Regions from separate parts of the Paenibacillus sp. FSL R5-0744 genome, predicted to be linked through region 2. Evidence: predicted binding sites of a transcription regulator. Region 2 holds the regulator's gene; the other holds the start of a gene.

Region 1 (9,601 bases), 810 kb from region 2:
CTAAAAAGCCCCCAGGGGCTTTTTTTTATACCAAAAAATAGATTTTAACTGTGCAACATTTACCAAAAAGACTCGTCTAGAGGATAATAACAAATCACAAAGGATGAAAGGGGCTGGCAAATATGAAAGGTTTGGTAAAAAAGATTGGTTCAGTGTTGATCGTAGGAAGTTTGTTGATTGGAGGGATTAGCATGAGTGGAGTCTTCCAAGGTCCCGCAAAGGCTTACGCAGATGAAGTGCAGAAAAATGTCGTTAGTGTAGTAGGTAAAGGTGAATTGTCCATCAAGCCGGATATTGTATACTTGTCCATCGGTGTGGATACTACGGCTACAACTGCGCAAGAAGCGCAAAAAACAAATGCTGCTAAAATCCAAAAGATCACTACACTACTGAAGGGGACTTGGAAAATCGCAGATAAGGATATTCAAAGTACCCAATTCTATGTGCAACCCAACTACAGTTATAGCGAAAAAGAAGGACAGCAAGTGAAAGGATACAACGCGAATCATACACTGTTAGTGTCCTATAGAGATCTGACCAAGGTTGGTGAATTGCTAGACGCTGCATCTGCGGCGGGGGCAAATAATATCGGAAATGCACGTTTTTCCGTGGAAGATACTTCTGCCTTTGAAGCTCAGGTGATTGAAAAGGCGATGGCGAACGCAGATGTTAAAGCAGGAGCTATTGCTAAGGCGGCTAAACGTAGCCTGGGTCAAGTAATCACGGTCAGCCAAAATGATGGCAATGTCACTCCGGTTTATTTTGAACAGAATCTAAAAATGGAAATGGCTGCAGCAGATGCTGGTGCAAGCACATCCGTTCAACCGGGAGTAGTTAAAGTTACAACACAGCTGAGCGTAATGTATGAATTGAAATAGTAGCAGAACAAGATGATTGCAGAGAGGAGAGGTGATCTTCCACTAGTAATAGTGGGGGGCGCCTCTTTTTTTTTGTGTAAATTCTCCAAGATTAGGTTTAATAAACTGGAAAGGAGTGGGAAAATTAGATGGTGAATATTTCAAAAGAAACAGTACGCAAATGGGGCATAGGTTTGATGTCGGCTGGATTATTGCTTGGTGGAGGATTGCTGCCCAGTGATACGGGTCATGCAGCTTCTGATCAGACGAAGAGCAAGGCTATTGCTACAAGTATAGTTTTAAAGGCGAACGGGGTGATTTCACAGCAGACAGGTATTCTGCAGGAAGGGAAGGTCTGGATTCCGATTACCTTTATGCGTGATGTGCTGCAATTACCTCTAACTTATGATAAAAAAGAAAATGCATACACGATCGGAAAGGGAACGACTAAGGCCAAGTTGCTGTTATCTAGCTATGGTACTTCAATTTGGGTGAACAATTATTACATTCGAGAGTATGAAGGAAAGCTAATAAACAATCGGCTCTATGTTCCATCAGGTCTGTTAAATGATTATTTAGGCTATAAAGTGGATTGGAGTCGGGGCTCTAGTAGGTTGAATGTGGTGAATAGATCACAGAATGCGTTGATAGTAACCACAGAGACCTATGCTAAGGATCGAAAAGAGGCTTTGATCCAGCTTGATTATCCGAAGTTTAGTGGATTAAGCAATTCCAATGCACAGCAGGCCATGAATGATATTTTGAAAGAAAGTGCCATGAAATTTGCTGCAAACGCAGAGAAGGATATCTCGAATCGATCCGGGTCAGAGCCTAAGTATACCTATGATATAGAATATATGGTGACCTACAATCAGGATGGTGTGATCAGCTTAGTGATGTCACAGTATAGCGATACGGGCGGCGCTCATGGTATGACCAATCGGGAGGCGTTTACCTTTTCGCTCAAGGATGGCAAACGTCTACTGTTGGGCGACCTGTTCGGAGCTAACCCAAACTACAAAAAAGAGTTGAATGCTAAGTTGAACAAGCTAGTAAAAGCGGAGGAAAGTTATTTGGGAGGATTCAACGGATTGAATACGGAAAAGTATTTTTATCTGAAGGATGATCAGGTCGTTCTGTTCTTCCAATTGTATGAATACACAGCTTATGCTGCGGGGTTCCCGGAATATCCCTTTACTTTCAAAGAACTGTTGCCGGAAGGCGGTAGCCCATTTACTGCTGTAAAATAAATAGAGAAGTCGTAACCGCTAGTGTCACCACTGGACATCTCCCCCTTACCAAAATGACCTCGAATTCATATGCTAAATGGAGTAACTAGTTTATGAACGGGGGAGAGCTATGAGCTATCAATACACTGCAATTGGCGATTCCTTGACGACTGGATTTGGCGCTCTGCCAGGTAACGGTTTTGTACCGGTGTACCGTAGAATGGCGGAAGGGAGACTGCGTTCTAATGTAGCCTCTACGAATTTGGGCGTGAATGGATTGACTACTTCTGAACTGGAACAGCGGCTACGGGGGAGTGCGATGACTCGCGAAGCCATTCGAGCAGCCGACATCATCACTCTATCCATCGGTGGCAACGATTTAATCCATGCTGCGAAGGCTGCAGCTAGACAACCTGAAAATTTATCTAAAGAGCTGCGAAGATCATTGCAAGAATGCAAACAAAATTTTGCTGCAATTATGAGTATCCTCTTCCAATTGAAGACGGGAACGCGTAGACCTTTTATCATTCGGATTGTGGGACTGTATAATCCTTATCCTCAGGTAGTGGGTGCTACAGAGTGGGTGCGGCAGTTTAACCGCTATGCCTCACAGTACAGTAGCCGAGTATGTGGGTTTGCTTCTATCTATAGTGAGTTTGCAGGAAATGAGAGAGGGCTATTATCGATTGACCACTTACATCCGAATGGCCGAGGCTACCGTGTGATTGCTGAGAAACTCGATGCGCTTGGATATGGCGGTTTGATTTAATTGAGATTCGTATGAAGTGATGGTCTGAAAAGTAAAGAGGCTGTGCGCTAACCATCAAGTGGATAGGGCACAGCCTCTTTGTGTTGTTTTATAGCTTACACACCGCTAGGCAGTGTTTTCTCGATGACTTTATCAACGATACCGTAAGTTGCCGCATCTGCAGCAGTCATGAAGTAATCACGATCTGTATCCTTCTCAATACGTTCTAGCGGTTGACCCGTACGTTCTGCAAGAATACGATTCAACTTATCACGCAATTTGAGGATACGGCGGGCACGGATTTCGATATCCGTTGCTTGACCTTGAGCACCACCCAGAGGTTGGTGAATCATGATCTCACTGTTAGGCAGTGCGAAGCGTTTGCCTTTAGCGCCAGCGTTAAGTAGGAAAGCTCCCATAGAAGCTGCCATACCCACACAGATGGTGGAAACGTCCGGTTTAATGTACTGCATTGTATCAAAAATAGCCATACCTGCAGTAATGGAACCGCCTGGGCTATTCACATAAAGGTGAATGTCCTTCTCCGGATCTTCGGCAGCCAAGAACAGCATTTGTGCGATGATAGAATTGGCTACCACGTCATTAACCTCCGTTCCAAGGAAAATGATGCGGTCCTTCAGCAGGCGGGAATAGATGTCATAAGCGCGCTCACCGCGGTTGCTCTGTTCTACTACCATAGGAATATAACTCACGTGGAAAACCTCCTTGATATTGGTTCTTCAAATGTATTCATTTTTACTCTTGCCGTATTACCCACATGATAAACAAATTCAAACAAAAAGTCAAAGAAAGTCAAACTTATATTCAAAAAAAAGAGCCGACACGCGGCTCTTTGGTTAAGTAGTAGTATAGGCACTACTAAATTATGTACAAAAGTGAAATTAATGGCGCGCCCGCCAAGAATCGAACTTGGATCTCAGGCTTCGGAGGCCTACGTCATATCCATTGGACCACGGGCGCAACAAAAATGATTATAATACAATTTCTGTGCAAATGCAATGAATTAATAATACTGTACACAGGCTCTATCCATAGTCTTCAAGGTGGACAAGCGTACATTGTGTTTCAATCAGCGAAAGAATCTGGATTGTTAATGACAGGTTTTTTGGAGCTGAATCTCTTTCCCAATCCTATAAATGTATAAGAAGACAAGCGCTTGAGAATTCTACTCTCGGAAGACTTGCACTTCGAGCAATATTTGGTTAGAATATGAGTGGGACTTAAAAAGTTTACCCGGGACATTTTGAGACCATGAACAAGGGAATAGAGGAAGACGAAGTTGCAGGAGTGAAAGTATGCGTAATTTATTAGATATCCAAAAGCAGCTTCTGCCTGATCTCATGGAAACCCTTAAGAGACGGTACACGATTCTTCATCAGATCATGCTGTCCGATATAATTGGGCGCAGAACGCTTGCCGCTTCACTTGATATGACTGAGCGGGTACTGCGTGCCGAGACGGATCTTCTGAAATCGCAAGGGCTCATTGAGATCGAGAGCGTTGGCATGCGCATTAGCGCTGCTGGGCGTAGACTGCTTGATTTGCTAGAGCCGGTCGTTAAGAGCCTGTTTGGTCTGGATGAGCTGGAAGAGAAAATTCGGGCAACGTACGGTCTGGATAAAGTTATTGTGGTGCCGGGTGATTGTGAGTCATCGCCGTTCACCAAACGTGAGCTTGGCCGAGCGGGTGCAAAAGCGCTGCTCAGTGTACTTCGTACAGATGATATAGTTGCTGTCACAGGTGGATCAACGCTTGCCGATATGGCTGATCAACTGACACCGCCGTTATCCCTTTCCTATAAGAACGCTTGGTTTGTTCCGGCGCGTGGTGGATTAGGAGAGAGTATGGAGATTCAAGCCAATACGATTGCCTCAACAATGGCAAAGCGGGTAGGAGCGAATTACCGGTTGCTGCATGTACCTGATTTACTTAGTGGGGATGCCTACCAGTCACTAGCACTTGACTCTAATATTGGAGAGATTGTACAAATCATCCGCAGTTCGCGTATTATTGTACATGGGATTGGGGATGCCATTGAAATGACTCGCCGCCGCAAGCTGGATGAGGCAACTGTCTCAGAAATCCAGGGTGAGGGAGCCGTGGCTGAATCCTTTGGGTATTACTTTAACGAAGATGGTCAGGTTGTCCATACGATGCTTACGATGGGACTACGTCTAGAAGATATTGTTCGGACGGAGACAGTCATCGGTATTGCTGGAGGCAAACCAAAGGCCAAAGCCATTCATGCCATGCTGCGTTTCGGGCAGGAGAATATACTCGTCACCGACGAGGCTGCTGCTGTGGAAATCGGCAAGGAAATTGATAATCAGTTACAGATATCCTCGTAACTCACTAGAGCATATATCTTGTATCATACTTAACATTGTTGTCATGACAGGCTTCACGGTCTGTTTTGAATAAATAAAACGAATTCTAGGAGGAACTATTCAATGAGTGTAAAAGTTGGAATTAACGGATTTGGACGTATTGGACGCCTTGCTTTCCGCCGTATTCAAAATGTAGAAGGTATCGAAGTGGTAGCAATCAACGACTTGACTGACGCTAAGATGCTTGCTCATTTGCTTAAATATGATACAACTCAAGGTAAATTCCAAGGTGATGTTGAAGTGCATGATGGCTTCTTCAAAGTCAATGGCAAAGAAGTTAAGGTTCTTGCTAACCGCAACCCTGAAGAATTGCCATGGGGCGACCTAGGCGTTGATATCGTACTTGAGTGCACAGGTTTCTTCACAACTAAAGAAGCAGCTGAAAAACACTTGAAAGGTGGAGCTAAGAAAGTAGTTATCTCCGCTCCAGCTACTGGCGACATGAAAACTGTCGTTTACAACGTTAACGATGACATTCTTGATGGTACTGAGACTGTTATTTCCGGCGCATCTTGCACAACGAACTGCCTAGCTCCAATGGCAAAAGTATTGAACGACAAGTTCGGTATCGTTGAAGGCTTGATGACTACAATTCACGCTTACACTGGTGACCAAAACACTTTGGATGCTCCACACGCTAAAGGTGACTTCAGACGCGCTCGTGCAGCAGCTGAGAACATCATTCCTAACACTACTGGTGCTGCTAAAGCAATCGGTCTTGTTATTCCAGAACTTAAAGGTAAATTGGATGGCGCGGCTCAACGTGTTCCAGTTGCAACTGGTTCCCTGACTGAGCTTGTAACTGTTCTTGATAAGAGCGTTACTGTTGAAGAAATCAACGCAGCAATGAAAGCAGCTTCCGATCCAGACACTTATGGTTACACTGAAGATGAAATCGTATCTTCCGATATCAAAGGTATGACTTTCGGATCCCTGTTCGATGCTACACAAACTAAAGTATTGACTGTTGGCGACAAACAACTCGTTAAGACTGTTGCTTGGTATGACAATGAAATGTCCTACACTGCACAATTGGTTCGTACTTTGGAGAAATTCGCTAAAATCGCTAAGTAATTGACTTGATATAAGTAACATCTATAGAGCGGAAACAGAAGTTCCTTGTTTCCGCTCTTTCTAAATGTATTTCTTGTTTCCTGCTAGAAACAACTTTGGGTGTGGAGGAATTAATCATGAACAAAAAGAGCGTCCGTGATGTAGAAGTAAAGGGTAAACGCGTATTTGTACGCGTGGATTTCAACGTACCTGTAGAAGACGGTAAGATTACTGATGATACTCGTATTCGCGAAACCCTTCCTACCATTAAATATTTGATTGAGAACGGTGCAAAGATCATTCTTGCGAGTCACATGGGTCGTCCTAAAGGTCAATTCGTAGATTCCATGCGTTTGACTACTGCTGCTGAACGTCTGTCCGAGCTTCTCGGCAAACCAGTAGCTAAAGCTGACGAAGCTGTTGGCGAAGCTGTCAAAGCAAAAATTGCTGAGCTAGGCGAAGGCGACGTACTTGTACTTGAGAATGTTCGTTTCTACCCAGGCGAAGAAAAGAACGATCCTGAATTGGCTAAACAATTCGCTGAACTGGCTGATTTGTTCGTCAATGATGCGTTTGGCGCGGCTCACCGTGCACATGCATCGACAGAAGGTATCGCTCATTTCCTACCAGCTGTATCCGGTCTTTTGATGGAGAAAGAATTGACCGTTCTTGGTAAAGCTCTTACTAACCCAGAACGTCCTTTCACTGCGATCATCGGTGGTTCGAAAGTTAAAGACAAGATTGATGTTATTGATAACTTGTTGTCTTTGGCTGATAACGTCCTGATCGGCGGTGGATTGTCTTATACATTCACTAAAGCACAAGGCTTTGAAATCGGTAAGTCACTTGTAGACAACGACAAACTTGACGTTGCTCTTGGATTCATCGAAAAAGCTAAAGCACTTGGCAAAAACTTCATGCTTCCTGTTGATGTTGTTGTTGCTGATAAATTCGGTGCTGATGCTAACACTAAGATCGTTAATTACAATGAAATCCCAGAAGGTTGGGAAGGACTTGATATCGGACCTAAGACTCGTGAACTTTACGCCGATATTATCAAGAACTCCAAGCTGGTTGTCTGGAATGGACCTATGGGCGTATTCGAAATCGATAAATTCGCTGAAGGTACACTTGCAGTAGCAAAAGCTTGTGCAACAACTGAAGGTTACACTGTTATTGGCGGCGGAGATTCCGCAGCAGCAGCAGAAAAATTCCACCTGGCTGACCAAATGGATCACATCTCCACTGGTGGCGGTGCATCTCTTGAGTTCATGGAAGGCAAGGCGCTTCCTGGCGTAGAAGCACTGAACGACAAGTAAGACGTATAGAAGGAGGCAATTTAATTCATGAGAACACCAATTATTGCGGGTAACTGGAAGATGTTCAAAACAGTTCCTGAAGCAGAAAGCTTTATTGCTGACATCAAAGGCAAAGCAGAAGTAGAAGGCGTTGAGACTGTAATCTGCGCCCCATTTACTAACCTGCCTGCACTTGTAGCAGCTGCAAAAGGTACAGACATCAAGATTGGCGCACAGAACCTGCACTTTGAAGATAACGGTGCTTACACAGGAGAAATCAGTGGTGTAATGCTTAGCGATCTTGGCGTAGACTATGTAATCATTGGTCACTCAGAGCGTCGTGCTTATTTTGGCGAAACAGATGAAATCGTGAATAAGAAAATGCATGCTGCATTCCGTCACGGTATCACTCCAATCGTATGTGTTGGCGAAAAGCTCGAAGAGCGTGAAGCTGATCAAACTAAAGCAGTATGTAAAGTGCAAACTGAAGCTGCATTCCAAGGACTTAGTGCCGAGCAAGCAGCAAAAGTTGTCATTGCATACGAACCTATCTGGGCTATTGGCACAGGTAAATCATCCACTTCCCAAGATGCTAACGAAGTTATTGCTTACATCCGCAGTCTTGTAAAAGATTTGTATGATGTTGCAACAGCTGAAGCTGTTCGTATTCAATACGGCGGCAGCGTGAAGCCTGAGAATGTAACTGAGTACATGGGCCAAAGCGACATCGATGGTGCGCTTGTTGGCGGTGCCAGCTTGCAGCCTGCTTCCTTCGTTCAATTGGTTGAGGGGGCGAAGTAAGATGTCAGCTCCAAGACCTGTAGCTTTGATCATCATGGATGGTTTCGGTTTGCGTGGAACATCTGAAGGTAACGCCGTTGCTCAAGCTAACAAACCTAACTATGACCGTTACTTGAAACAATATCCTAATACTACCCTTACTGCTTGTGGTGAAGCTGTTGGTCTTCCAGAAGGCCAAATGGGCAACTCTGAAGTAGGGCACTTAAATATTGGTGCAGGACGGATTGTATACCAGGATTTGACTCGTATCGATAAATCGATCCGTGAGGGCGAATTCTTCGATAATGAAACACTGGTAGCAGCAGTTAGAAATGCTAAGAACACAGGTAAAAAGCTTCATCTTTACGCGCTTGTATCCGACGGAGGGGTACATAGCCATATTAATCACCTGTTTGCTATGCTTGACCTGGCTAAGAAAGAAGATATGCACGAAGTGTATATCCATGCTTTCATGGATGGCCGGGACGTACCTCCAGATAGTGGTAAGAAGTTTGTTCAAGATCTGGTTGCTAAGATTGAAGAAGTTGGAGTAGGTACAATTGCAACGGTATCCGGGCGTTATTACGCAATGGACCGTGACAAACGTTGGGATCGTGTAGAAAAAGCCTATCGTGCTATGGTTTATGGCGAAGGACCGAAATACACAGATGCTCTGCAAGCTATCACTGCATCTTATTCAAATTCCGTGTTCGACGAATTCGTTGAACCTAGCGTGATTGTAGACAGTGAAGGCAAGCCGGTAACGGCAGTAGAGAGCGGCGATTCTGTCGTGTTCCTCAACTTCCGCCCTGACCGTGCTATTCAGTTGTCACAAGTGTTCACGAATCAAGATTTCCGTGGTTTCGACCGGGGTCCTTTGTTCCCGCAAGACTTGCACTTCGTATGCCTGACTACTTTCAGTGAAACGGTACAAGGTTATGTAGCCTATTCACCGAAGAACCTGGATAACACATTGGGTGAAGTACTTGTGCAACACAACAAGAAGCAACTGCGCATCGCGGAAACTGAGAAGTATCCGCACGTAACGTTCTTCTTCAGTGGTGGACGTGATGAGGAACTTCCAGGAGAAACTCGTATCTTGATCAACTCTCCTAAAGTGGCAACCTATGATCTTCAACCCGAGATGAGTGCTTACGAAGTGGCTGCAGCCTGCGTAGCAGAAATCGAAGCGGAAAGACAGGATGCTATTATCCTTAACTTTGCAAAC
Region 2 (9,601 bases):
CGCGCGCAGGCGGTCATTTAAGTCTGGTGTTTAAACCTTGGGCTCAACCTGAGGTCGCACTGGAAACTGGGTGACTTGAGTACAGAAGAGGAAAGTGGAATTCCACGTGTAGCGGTGAAATGCGTAGATATGTGGAGGAACACCAGTGGCGAAGGCGACTTTCTGGGCTGTAACTGACGCTGAGGCGCGAAAGCGTGGGGAGCAAACAGGATTAGATACCCTGGTAGTCCACGCCGTAAACGATGAGTGCTAGGTGTTAGGGGTTTCGATACCCTTGGTGCCGAAGTTAACACAGTAAGCACTCCGCCTGGGGAGTACGGTCGCAAGACTGAAACTCAAAGGAATTGACGGGGACCCGCACAAGCAGTGGAGTATGTGGTTTAATTCGAAGCAACGCGAAGAACCTTACCAGGTCTTGACATCCCTCTGAATCCACTAGAGATAGTGGCGGCCTTCGGGACAGAGGAGACAGGTGGTGCATGGTTGTCGTCAGCTCGTGTCGTGAGATGTTGGGTTAAGTCCCGCAACGAGCGCAACCCTTAACTTTAGTTGCCAGCAAGTAATGTTGGGCACTCTAGAGTGACTGCCGGTGACAAACCGGAGGAAGGTGGGGATGACGTCAAATCATCATGCCCCTTATGACCTGGGCTACACACGTACTACAATGGCCGGTACAACGGGAAGCGAAACCGCGAGGTGAAGCCAATCCCATCAAAGCCGGTCTCAGTTCGGATTGCAGGCTGCAACTCGCCTGCATGAAGTCGGAATTGCTAGTAATCGCGGATCAGCATGCCGCGGTGAATACGTTCCCGGGTCTTGTACACACCGCCCGTCACACCACGAGAGTTTACAACACCCGAAGTCGGTGGGGTAACCCGCAAGGGAGCCAGCCGCCGAAGGTGGGGTAGATGATTGGGGTGAAGTCGTAACAAGGTAGCCGTATCGGAAGGTGCGGCTGGATCACCTCCTTTCTATGGAGAATCGTCTTCTGCAATGAAGACATTCAAATCGGAAGTTAAACTTCCAAAATCATTTAACGCGTATCCATTTGTTCGGTTTTGATGGAATTTGCGGGGCCATAGCTCAGCTGGGAGAGCGCCTGCCTTGCAAGCAGGAGGTCAGCGGTTCGATCCCGCTTGGCTCCACCAACAAACTTCATCTATTTGTTATGTCTAGAATATTTTTAAACTTGATCCTTGAAAACTGGATACCGAAACGAATTTGCGTTTTAGAACATCTTTTAGCTAAAACTTGTGTAAACAAGTACGTTAGTTATTAGCTGGAAGCGAAGATTTTCAATTGTGCGAACAAGCGAAACATCGGAGCGAAGGTTAAGCTAATAAGAGCACACGGAGGATGCCTAGGCGCCAGGAGCCGACGAAGGACGTGGCGAACAACGAAACTGCCTCGGGGAGCTGTAAGCAAGCTTTGATCCGGGGGTGTCCGAATGGGGAAACCCAGCTGTGGTAATTCGCAGTTACTCATCTCTGAACACATAGGAGATGTAGAGGCAGACCAGGGGAACTGAAACATCTAAGTACCCTGAGGAAGAGAAAACAATAGTGATTCCGTCAGTAGCGGCGAGCGAACGCGGAACAGCCTAAACCTAAGAGCTTGCTCTTAGGGGTTGTGGGACGTCTCACATGGAGTTACAAAGGAATATGGTAGGCGAAGAGGTCTGGAAAGGCCCGCGATAGAGGTAAAAGCCCTGTAGCCTAAACTGTGTTCTCTCCGAGACGGATCCCGAGTAGTGCGGGGCACGTGAAACCCCGTATGAATCCAGCAGGACCATCTGCTAAGGCTAAATACTACCTGGCGACCGATAGTGAAACAGTACCGTGAGGGAAAGGTGAAAAGCACCCCGGAAGGGGAGTGAAATAGAACCTGAAACCGTGTGCTTACAAAAAGTCAGAGCCCGATCTATGGGTGATGGCGTGCCTTTTGTAGAATGAACCGGCGAGTTACGTTTAACATGCAAGGTTAAGTCGAGAAGACGGAGCCGCAGCGAAAGCGAGTCTGAATAGGGCGATTTAGTATGTGGACGTAGACCCGAAACCGTGTGATCTACCCCTGTCCAGGGTGAAGGTGCGGTAACACGCACTGGAGGCCCGAACCCACGCATGTTGAAAAATGCGGGGATGAGGTGGGGGTAGCGGAGAAATTCCAATCGAACTCGGAGATAGCTGGTTCTCCCCGAAATAGCTTTAGGGCTAGCCTCGGTATAAGAGTAGTGGAGGTAGAGCACTGATTGGGTGCGGGGTCCGCAAGGATTACCAAGCTCAGTCAAACTCCGAATGCCATATACTTATTGCCGGGAGTCAGACAGTGAGTGCTAAGATCCATTGTCAAAAGGGAAACAGCCCAGACCATCAGCTAAGGTCCCCAAGTGTGTGTTAAGTGGGAAAGGATGTGGAGTTGCACAGACAACCAGGATGTTGGCTTAGAAGCAGCCACCATTGAAAGAGTGCGTAATAGCTCACTGGTCGAGTGACTCTGCGCCGAAAATGTAACGGGGCTAAACACACCACCGAAGCTATGGCTAGATACGTATGTATCTGGGGTAGGGGAGCGTTGTATGTGGGTTGAAGGTGTACCGTAAGGAGCGCTGGACAGCATACAAGTGAGAATGCCGGTATGAGTAACGAAAAGATCAGTGAGAATCTGATCCGCCGAAAGCCCAAGGTTTCCTGAGGAAGGCTCGTCCGCTCAGGGTAAGTCGGGACCTAAGGCGAGGCCGAAAGGCGTAGTCGAAGGACAACAGTTTGAAATTACTGTACCACCGTAATCCGCTATGAGCGATGGGGTGACGCAGGAGGGTAGTGACGCGGACTGATGGATATGTCCGTCTAAGCAGTGAGGCTGATGTGTAGGCAAATCCGCACATCATTAAGGCTGGGCTGTGATGGGGAGCGAAAATTACAGTAGCGAAGGTCATGATCTCACACTGCCAAGAAAAGCCTCTAGCCAGGAGAAGGTGCCCGTACCGCAAACCGACACAGGTAGGCGAGAAGAGAATTCTAAGGCGCGCGGAAGAACTCTCGTTAAGGAACTCGGCAAAATGACCCCGTAACTTCGGGAGAAGGGGTGCCCCGGTAGTGTGAATAGCACGAGGGGGCCGCAGTGAAAAGGCCCAAGCGACTGTTTAGCAAAAACACAGGTCTGTGCGAAGCCGCAAGGCGAAGTATACGGGCTGACGCCTGCCCGGTGCTGGAAGGTTAAGGGGAGTGGTTAGGGGTAACCCGAAGCTATGAACCGAAGCCCCAGTAAACGGCGGCCGTAACTATAACGGTCCTAAGGTAGCGAAATTCCTTGTCAGGTAAATTCTGACCCGCACGAATGGCGTAACGACTTGGGCGCTGTCTCAACGAGAGATCCGGTGAAATTTTAATACCTGTGAAGATGCAGGTTACCCGCGACAAGACGGAAAGACCCCATGGAGCTTTACTGCAGCTTGATATTGAATTTGGGTACGATCTGTACAGGATAGGTGGGAGCCGTAGAAATCGGAGCGCAAGCTTCGGTGGAGGCGCCGTTGGGATACCACCCTGATCGTATCTAGGTTCTAACCTAGTACCCTTACCGGGTACGGGGACCGTGTCAGGCGGGCAGTTTGACTGGGGCGGTCGCCTCCTAAAGAGTAACGGAGGCGTTCCAAGGTTCCCTCAGAATGGTTGGAAATCATTCGAAGAGTGCAAAGGCATAAGGGAGCTTGACTGCGAGACCTACAAGTCGAGCAGGGACGAAAGTCGGACTTAGTGATCCGGTGGTACCGCATGGAAGGGCCATCGCTCAACGGATAAAAGCTACCCTGGGGATAACAGGCTTATCTCCCCCAAGAGTCCACATCGACGGGGAGGTTTGGCACCTCGATGTCGGCTCATCGCATCCTGGGGCTGAAGTAGGTCCCAAGGGTTGGGCTGTTCGCCCATTAAAGCGGTACGCGAGCTGGGTTCAGAACGTCGTGAGACAGTTCGGTCCCTATCTGTCGTGGGCGCAGGAAATTTGAGAGGAGCTGTCCTTAGTACGAGAGGACCGGGATGGACGTACCGCTGGTGCACCAGTTGTTTCGCCAGAAGCATGGCTGGGTAGCTACGTACGGACGGGATAAGCGCTGAAAGCATCTAAGCGTGAAGCCCCCCTCAAGATGAGATTTCCCAATTAGTAAGACCCCTTGAAGACGACGAGGTAGATAGGTTGGAGGTGGAAGTGCAGTAATGCATGGAGCTGACCAATACTAATCGGTCGAGGGCTTATCCTATACTTAAAATGCAAATTCAATTCGGATTCAGTTTTCAGGCATCAAGCCTGTAACACGCTTAGAAATTCATTCTCACTTCTGGTGATGAACGAAATTTCACGCGGCAGCGTCTGTTTCACAGACGCATGTTTGGTGGCGATAGCGGAGGGGTTCCACGCGTACCCATCCCGAACACGACCGTTAAGCCCTCCAGCGCCGATGGTACTTGGACCGAAGGGTCCTGGGAGAGTAGGACGTTGCCAAGCACAATTAGACCACTGTTGAGTAATCGACAGTGGCTTTTTTGCGTCTATTATAGGCTGTGGAAAACTTGTGGATAAACATTTGGATTTGCAGAAAAGTTACGCACATGTGGATAGATGATTGAAAGAGAAATAATCTCTAAATAGTGTGGATTAAATGCATAATTATATGGATCTGTCAACAGAAAACCTAAGTAATACACGGGTTGCTGTGGATATAACCGGGATTATGTGGATAGAGCTATTGATAAGTGGATAACTATTTTAACTTGGATGTGACAAGATTTCAAGACTATTTTTAAAACTGCATAGAGCTGTGGATAACTAAAATAAAGTTATAAATAATGTAATAGATTAGCGCACAATTGACGCTCTTGTTATACTTATCCTAAAAGTAATTTTATAAAGGATGAGGTGAGTTTGTGGTAATAAGACAGTTACGTTCAGAAGAATTCGATGCAAGCATGAACTTGTCAGAATATGCTTTTCAGTACAAGCTTCCTAGTGAAAAAAGGGCAAGTGCTAAGGAAAGATTCAAGGCTGAACAGGTATGGGGTGCTTTTGAGGACGGAACATTGGAAGCTAAATTGACGATTATACCTTTCCAAGTCTACATACAGGGCAGAGTGGTACCTATGGGTGGTATAGCAGGAGTGGCTACATGGCCCGAGAACCGCAGACAAGGACATGTGGCAAATCTTTTGTCTCATGCGCTGCATACGATGAATGAGGCAGGTCAAACGCTCTCTTTTCTACACCCGTTCTTGATTCCGTTTTATCGTAAATTTGGCTGGGAGGTTTATTGTGAATATAAGAAATACTCTATTCCAGTAGCGAAGTTTCCCAAAAAGGTTGAAGTTGAGGGCAAGGTTAAACGGGACATCAAAGATATCGAAGTATTGGATAGCCTATACAATCGATTCGCTGTCAGTTATAACGGGACACTCAAGCGCGATTTGGACTGGTGGGAGAACTCTGTTTTAGATGATGAAGGAAAGAGTGCAGTATTTTACTCCAAGAGTGGTGAACCAGAGGGATATGTGCTGTATAAGGTAGAGAACAGAGAACTGGTCATTGATGAATTTGTTTTTTTGAATGAACAAGCTCGGCAGGGGCTGTGGACATTTCTTGCGAACCATGATTCGATGGTGACCGGTGCATCCTTAAAGCTGGTGCCTTCGGATGACATGTTACCTTTCTTGCTGCCAGATCCACGTATAGGACAAGAGAATTATCCTTATTTTATGGGGCGGATTGTTAATGCCAAGTCATTCATTGAAACTTACGCCTTCAGAGGAAATAGTAGTCAAAAGAAGCATCTAATATATATCGAAGATAAGTTTGCACCTTGGAATCATGGGTTATGGGCATGGAATATCTCTAATGAGGGCTCGGCTACTTTGATAAGAGTAGAAGGGGAACGGGCGGAAGCAGACCTGAGCTGTGATATAGGTACTTTGACGGCCTTGATGCTTGGATACAAACGACCAACAGAGATGACTCGTTATGGAAGTGTCTCTGGCCACGCAGCAGCACTGGAATGGTTTGAAGAAATTATTCCACAAGCACAGACAGCTTTATTTGATCATTTTTAAAATATAAGAAAGTATAAGTTTCACGCTATACATTATCCTTATATTTCTCGCATAAACGCTTATCGCCCTAATAAGGATACCGAAGGCGTTTATACTTGACAAAAATTAGGCTCTCCCCTTCGAAAGAAGTTGGGAGAGTTCTTTATTTCCGAATACATTCGCTGAAAAAAGTGAAAAATAAGAGAATCCACTTGGAATTAGCACAGAATATGTTATAATATTAAAAAGTCAAAGAAAGTCAAAGTCAACGAAGCATAATGACATCTATCCGATCTTCTGAACACGTGGGATTATCCACAAATGTTTAAGTTCAATTAAAGACCATTGTCATTATGAATGCAAGTTGCAATCGGTATTATAAAGATTTAAGCACTGGAGGATGAGTGATGCGCAATATCTCTGATATTATCGAACAATATCTGAAGAATATTTTGCATGAAAGTCCCGAAGGTACGGTGGAAATCCAGCGAAATGACCTGGCGGACCAGTTCTCATGCGTACCGTCACAGATCAACTATGTCATCAGTACACGCTTTACTCTGGAAAAAGGTTATGTGGTGGAAAGTAAGCGTGGTGGCGGGGGATATATTCGTATTCAACGTTTTGAATTACCACCTAACGTGGCACTGCATGCCCATTTAAACCATACTATAGGTGGCGGGATTGATCAGAACGCTGCTGAAGGGCTGATTTATCAGCTGGAGGAAGCTGGTTTTCTAAGTAAGCGTGAAGCGTGCCTTATGCGCGCTGCTGTTTCTCGGGAATGCCTAACGGTTAAGATTCCATACCGGGATGAGATTCGTGCCAAGATTATGAAGGCGATGTTAATCTCTTTGTTAGGCAAATAATTGTCAACCATAAGGGAGGGGCTTACGCTTATGCAATGCCAGGAATGTGGCGTCAAGCCGGCAACACTCCACTTCACTAAGATCGTGAATGGAGAGAAGACGGAGTTTCATATCTGCGAGAGCTGTGCACGGGAGAAGGGTGAACTCATTCCCGGAACGGCTGGAGGATTCTCTATCCACAGTCTGCTCTCAGGTCTGCTTGATCTTGAAGGTGCCGGCAAGGAGAAGTCGGCTGCAACGAAGACTACGCAGAGTCTGCAATGTGAGAATTGTGGGATGACGTACTCCCAGTTTAGCAAATTAGGCCGTTTTGGCTGTAGCTCCTGTTATGAATATTTTAACAGTGCACTGGACCCGCTTTTTAAGCGAGTGCATGGCAGTACTTCACATGTAGGTAAGATTCCGAAACGTGCAGGAGCTCAGATTGTGTTTAGACGCCAAATTGATGAACTCAAGCAGGAATTACAGCAAAGTATTACACAAGAAGAATTCGAGAAAGCAGCGGAGCTGCGAGATCAGATTCGTAAACTTGAAAAAGAAATAGCACAAGAGTAAAGTCTTTGATATATAGGGGGGATATGACATGTCAAGTCTCCGATTTACTGAACAAGCGCTTAGTGATTGGATGCGTTCTGGAGGTAGTCATTCTGAGATTGTAATTAGCAGTCGTATGCGTATTGCCCGTAATCTAGAGCATCTTCCGTTCCCAATGCTGGCTTCCTTAGAGCAATCGGAAGAAGTATTAGAGCTACTGGCTCCTGTGTTTCATGAGGAAGCAGCTGCAGATTTCGGATCTTTTCAACTCCTAAAGCTTGATGAAGTGAATGAACTGGACAAAAAGGTACTGGTTGAGAAGCATCTAATCAGTCCTAACTTGGCTAATGATTCGCGCAGTGCGGCTGTCTTATTAAATGAAGATGAGTCGGTCAGCATCATGATTAACGAAGAGGACCATCTGCGAATCCAGTGTCTGTTTCCTGGTCTTCAGGTTAGAGAAGCATGGGAACGTGCGACGGCGATCGATGACATATTCGAGGCAGCTGTTAATTACGCTTTTGATGATAAAAGAGGATATTTGACTAGTTGTCCCACCAATGTTGGTACTGGGCTTCGTGCCTCGGTAATGCTGCATCTACCAGCGCTTGTAATGACTCATCAGATTAATCGCATCTTGTCTGCAGTGAACCAAGTGGGATTGACTGTAAGAGGAATTTACGGTGAGGGTAGCGAAGCAGTAGGGAACATCTTTCAAATTTCTAATCAAATCACCCTCGGTCAAACGGAAAGTGAAATTATAGAGAACCTTCACAGTGTAGTTACCCAGATTATTGAGCATGAGCGAAATGCACGTGAACGGTTGCTTGTTGATTCCGCCCTGAGAATAACAGACCGAGTGAAGCGTTCTTACGGAATTTTATGTTATGCAGCTCTTATGGAGCTTAAAGAATCTGCTCAACGCCTATCTGATGTGAGACTTGGGGTTGACCTTGGCATTCTGGAAGGTCTTTCGATTTCAGTGCTTAATGAACTTAACGTTAAGACACAGCCAGGATTTCTGCAAAAGATGTTCGGCGATGAGCTGAACGCTACTGAACGAGATATGTATCGGGCAAAACTGCTCCGAGAAACACTGGGAACACAACATTAATATAGATATTTATTATTCATGGAGGTGCAGGAGATATGATGTTTGGAAGATTTACGGAACGCGCACAAAAAGTGCTAGCGCTGGCGCAGGAAGAAGCTGTTCGTTTAGGACACAACAATATTGGTACAGAACATATTTTGCTCGGACTTATTCGTGAAGGAGACGGCATTGCTGCTAAGGCATTAATAGCTTTAGGGCTAGGTCTTGAAAAAATCCAGGACGAAGTGGAGACACTGATTGGCAGAGGTCAAGAACAGCCTACGAACATTGCTTATACTCCTCGCGCTAAAAAAGTGATTGAGCTGTCGATGGACGAAGCCCGCAAATTGGGTCATACGTATGTTGGCACTGAGCATATTTTGCTTGGACTTATCCGTGAAGGGGAAGGTGTCGCGGCTCGTGTGCTTAATAACCTCGGCATCAGCTTGAACAAAGCTCGTCAACAAGTTCTTCAGCTCCTGGGAAGCAGCGAGGCTGCCTCTAGTCATAGCGGGACTCCGGCTAACGTCAGCACACCGACCCTGGATGGTCTTGCGCGCGATTTGACCGCTTATGCTAAGGAAGGTAATCTAGACCCAGTTATCGGCCGTAGTAAGGAAATTGAACGTGTTATTCAGGTACTGAGTCGCCGGACTAAGAATAACCCGGTACTGATCGGTGAACCTGGTGTTGGTAAAACAGCTATCGCTGAAGGACTTGCACAAAAGATTATCAATAATGAAATCCCAGAAACACTTCGCGACAAACGCGTCATGACGCTCGACATGGGCTCAGTAGTGGCTGGAACAAAATATCGCGGTGAGTTTGAAGACCGCCTCAAGAAAATTATGGATGAGATTCGCCAAGCAGGTAATATCGTGCTCTTTATCGATGAGCTTCATACACTGATCGGTGCTGGTGGCGCGGAAGGTGCGATTGACGCATCTAACATTCTGAAGCCGGCTTTAGCCCGTGGAGAACTTCAGTGCATTGGTGCGACTACGCTTGACGAATATCGTAAATATATTGAA

What was found. Region 2 encodes CtsR, which represses protease genes until heat stress. Its sites were predicted from a motif close to ATGGTCAATAAAGGTCAAACA; they were not measured.
Region 1: a site for CtsR is predicted at 3,634-3,654, ahead of clpP (ATP-dependent Clp endopeptidase proteolytic subunit ClpP). Genes of this name have one in related genera too.

What each region holds. Positions count from the first base shown of each region.
Region 1 is NZ_CP150228.1:181,827-191,427, forward strand. Features, by position in the region: gene MKY19_RS00890 (SIMPL domain-containing protein) at 123-878, shown strand; gene MKY19_RS00895 (DUF4163 domain-containing protein) at 1,007-2,107, shown strand; gene MKY19_RS00900 (GDSL-type esterase/lipase family protein) at 2,217-2,855, shown strand; gene clpP (ATP-dependent Clp endopeptidase proteolytic subunit ClpP) at 2,951-3,547, opposite strand; tRNA gene MKY19_RS00910 (tRNA-Arg) at 3,741-3,815, opposite strand; gene MKY19_RS00915 (sugar-binding domain-containing protein) at 4,151-5,203, shown strand; gene gap (type I glyceraldehyde-3-phosphate dehydrogenase) at 5,306-6,316, shown strand; gene MKY19_RS00925 (phosphoglycerate kinase) at 6,433-7,614, shown strand; gene tpiA (triose-phosphate isomerase) at 7,642-8,394, shown strand; gene gpmI (2,3-bisphosphoglycerate-independent phosphoglycerate mutase) at 8,396-9,601, shown strand, end outside.
Region 2 is NZ_CP150228.1:6,207,712-6,217,312, reverse strand. Features, by position in the region: rRNA gene MKY19_RS27685 (16S ribosomal RNA) at 1-971, shown strand, start outside; tRNA gene MKY19_RS27680 (tRNA-Ala) at 1,073-1,148, shown strand; rRNA gene MKY19_RS27675 (23S ribosomal RNA) at 1,330-4,258, shown strand; rRNA gene rrf (5S ribosomal RNA) at 4,387-4,503, shown strand; gene MKY19_RS27665 (GNAT family N-acetyltransferase) at 4,923-6,095, shown strand; gene MKY19_RS27660 (CtsR family transcriptional regulator) at 6,482-6,943, shown strand; gene MKY19_RS27655 (UvrB/UvrC motif-containing protein) at 6,974-7,498, shown strand; gene MKY19_RS27650 (protein arginine kinase) at 7,527-8,591, shown strand; gene clpC (ATP-dependent protease ATP-binding subunit ClpC) at 8,627-9,601, shown strand, end outside.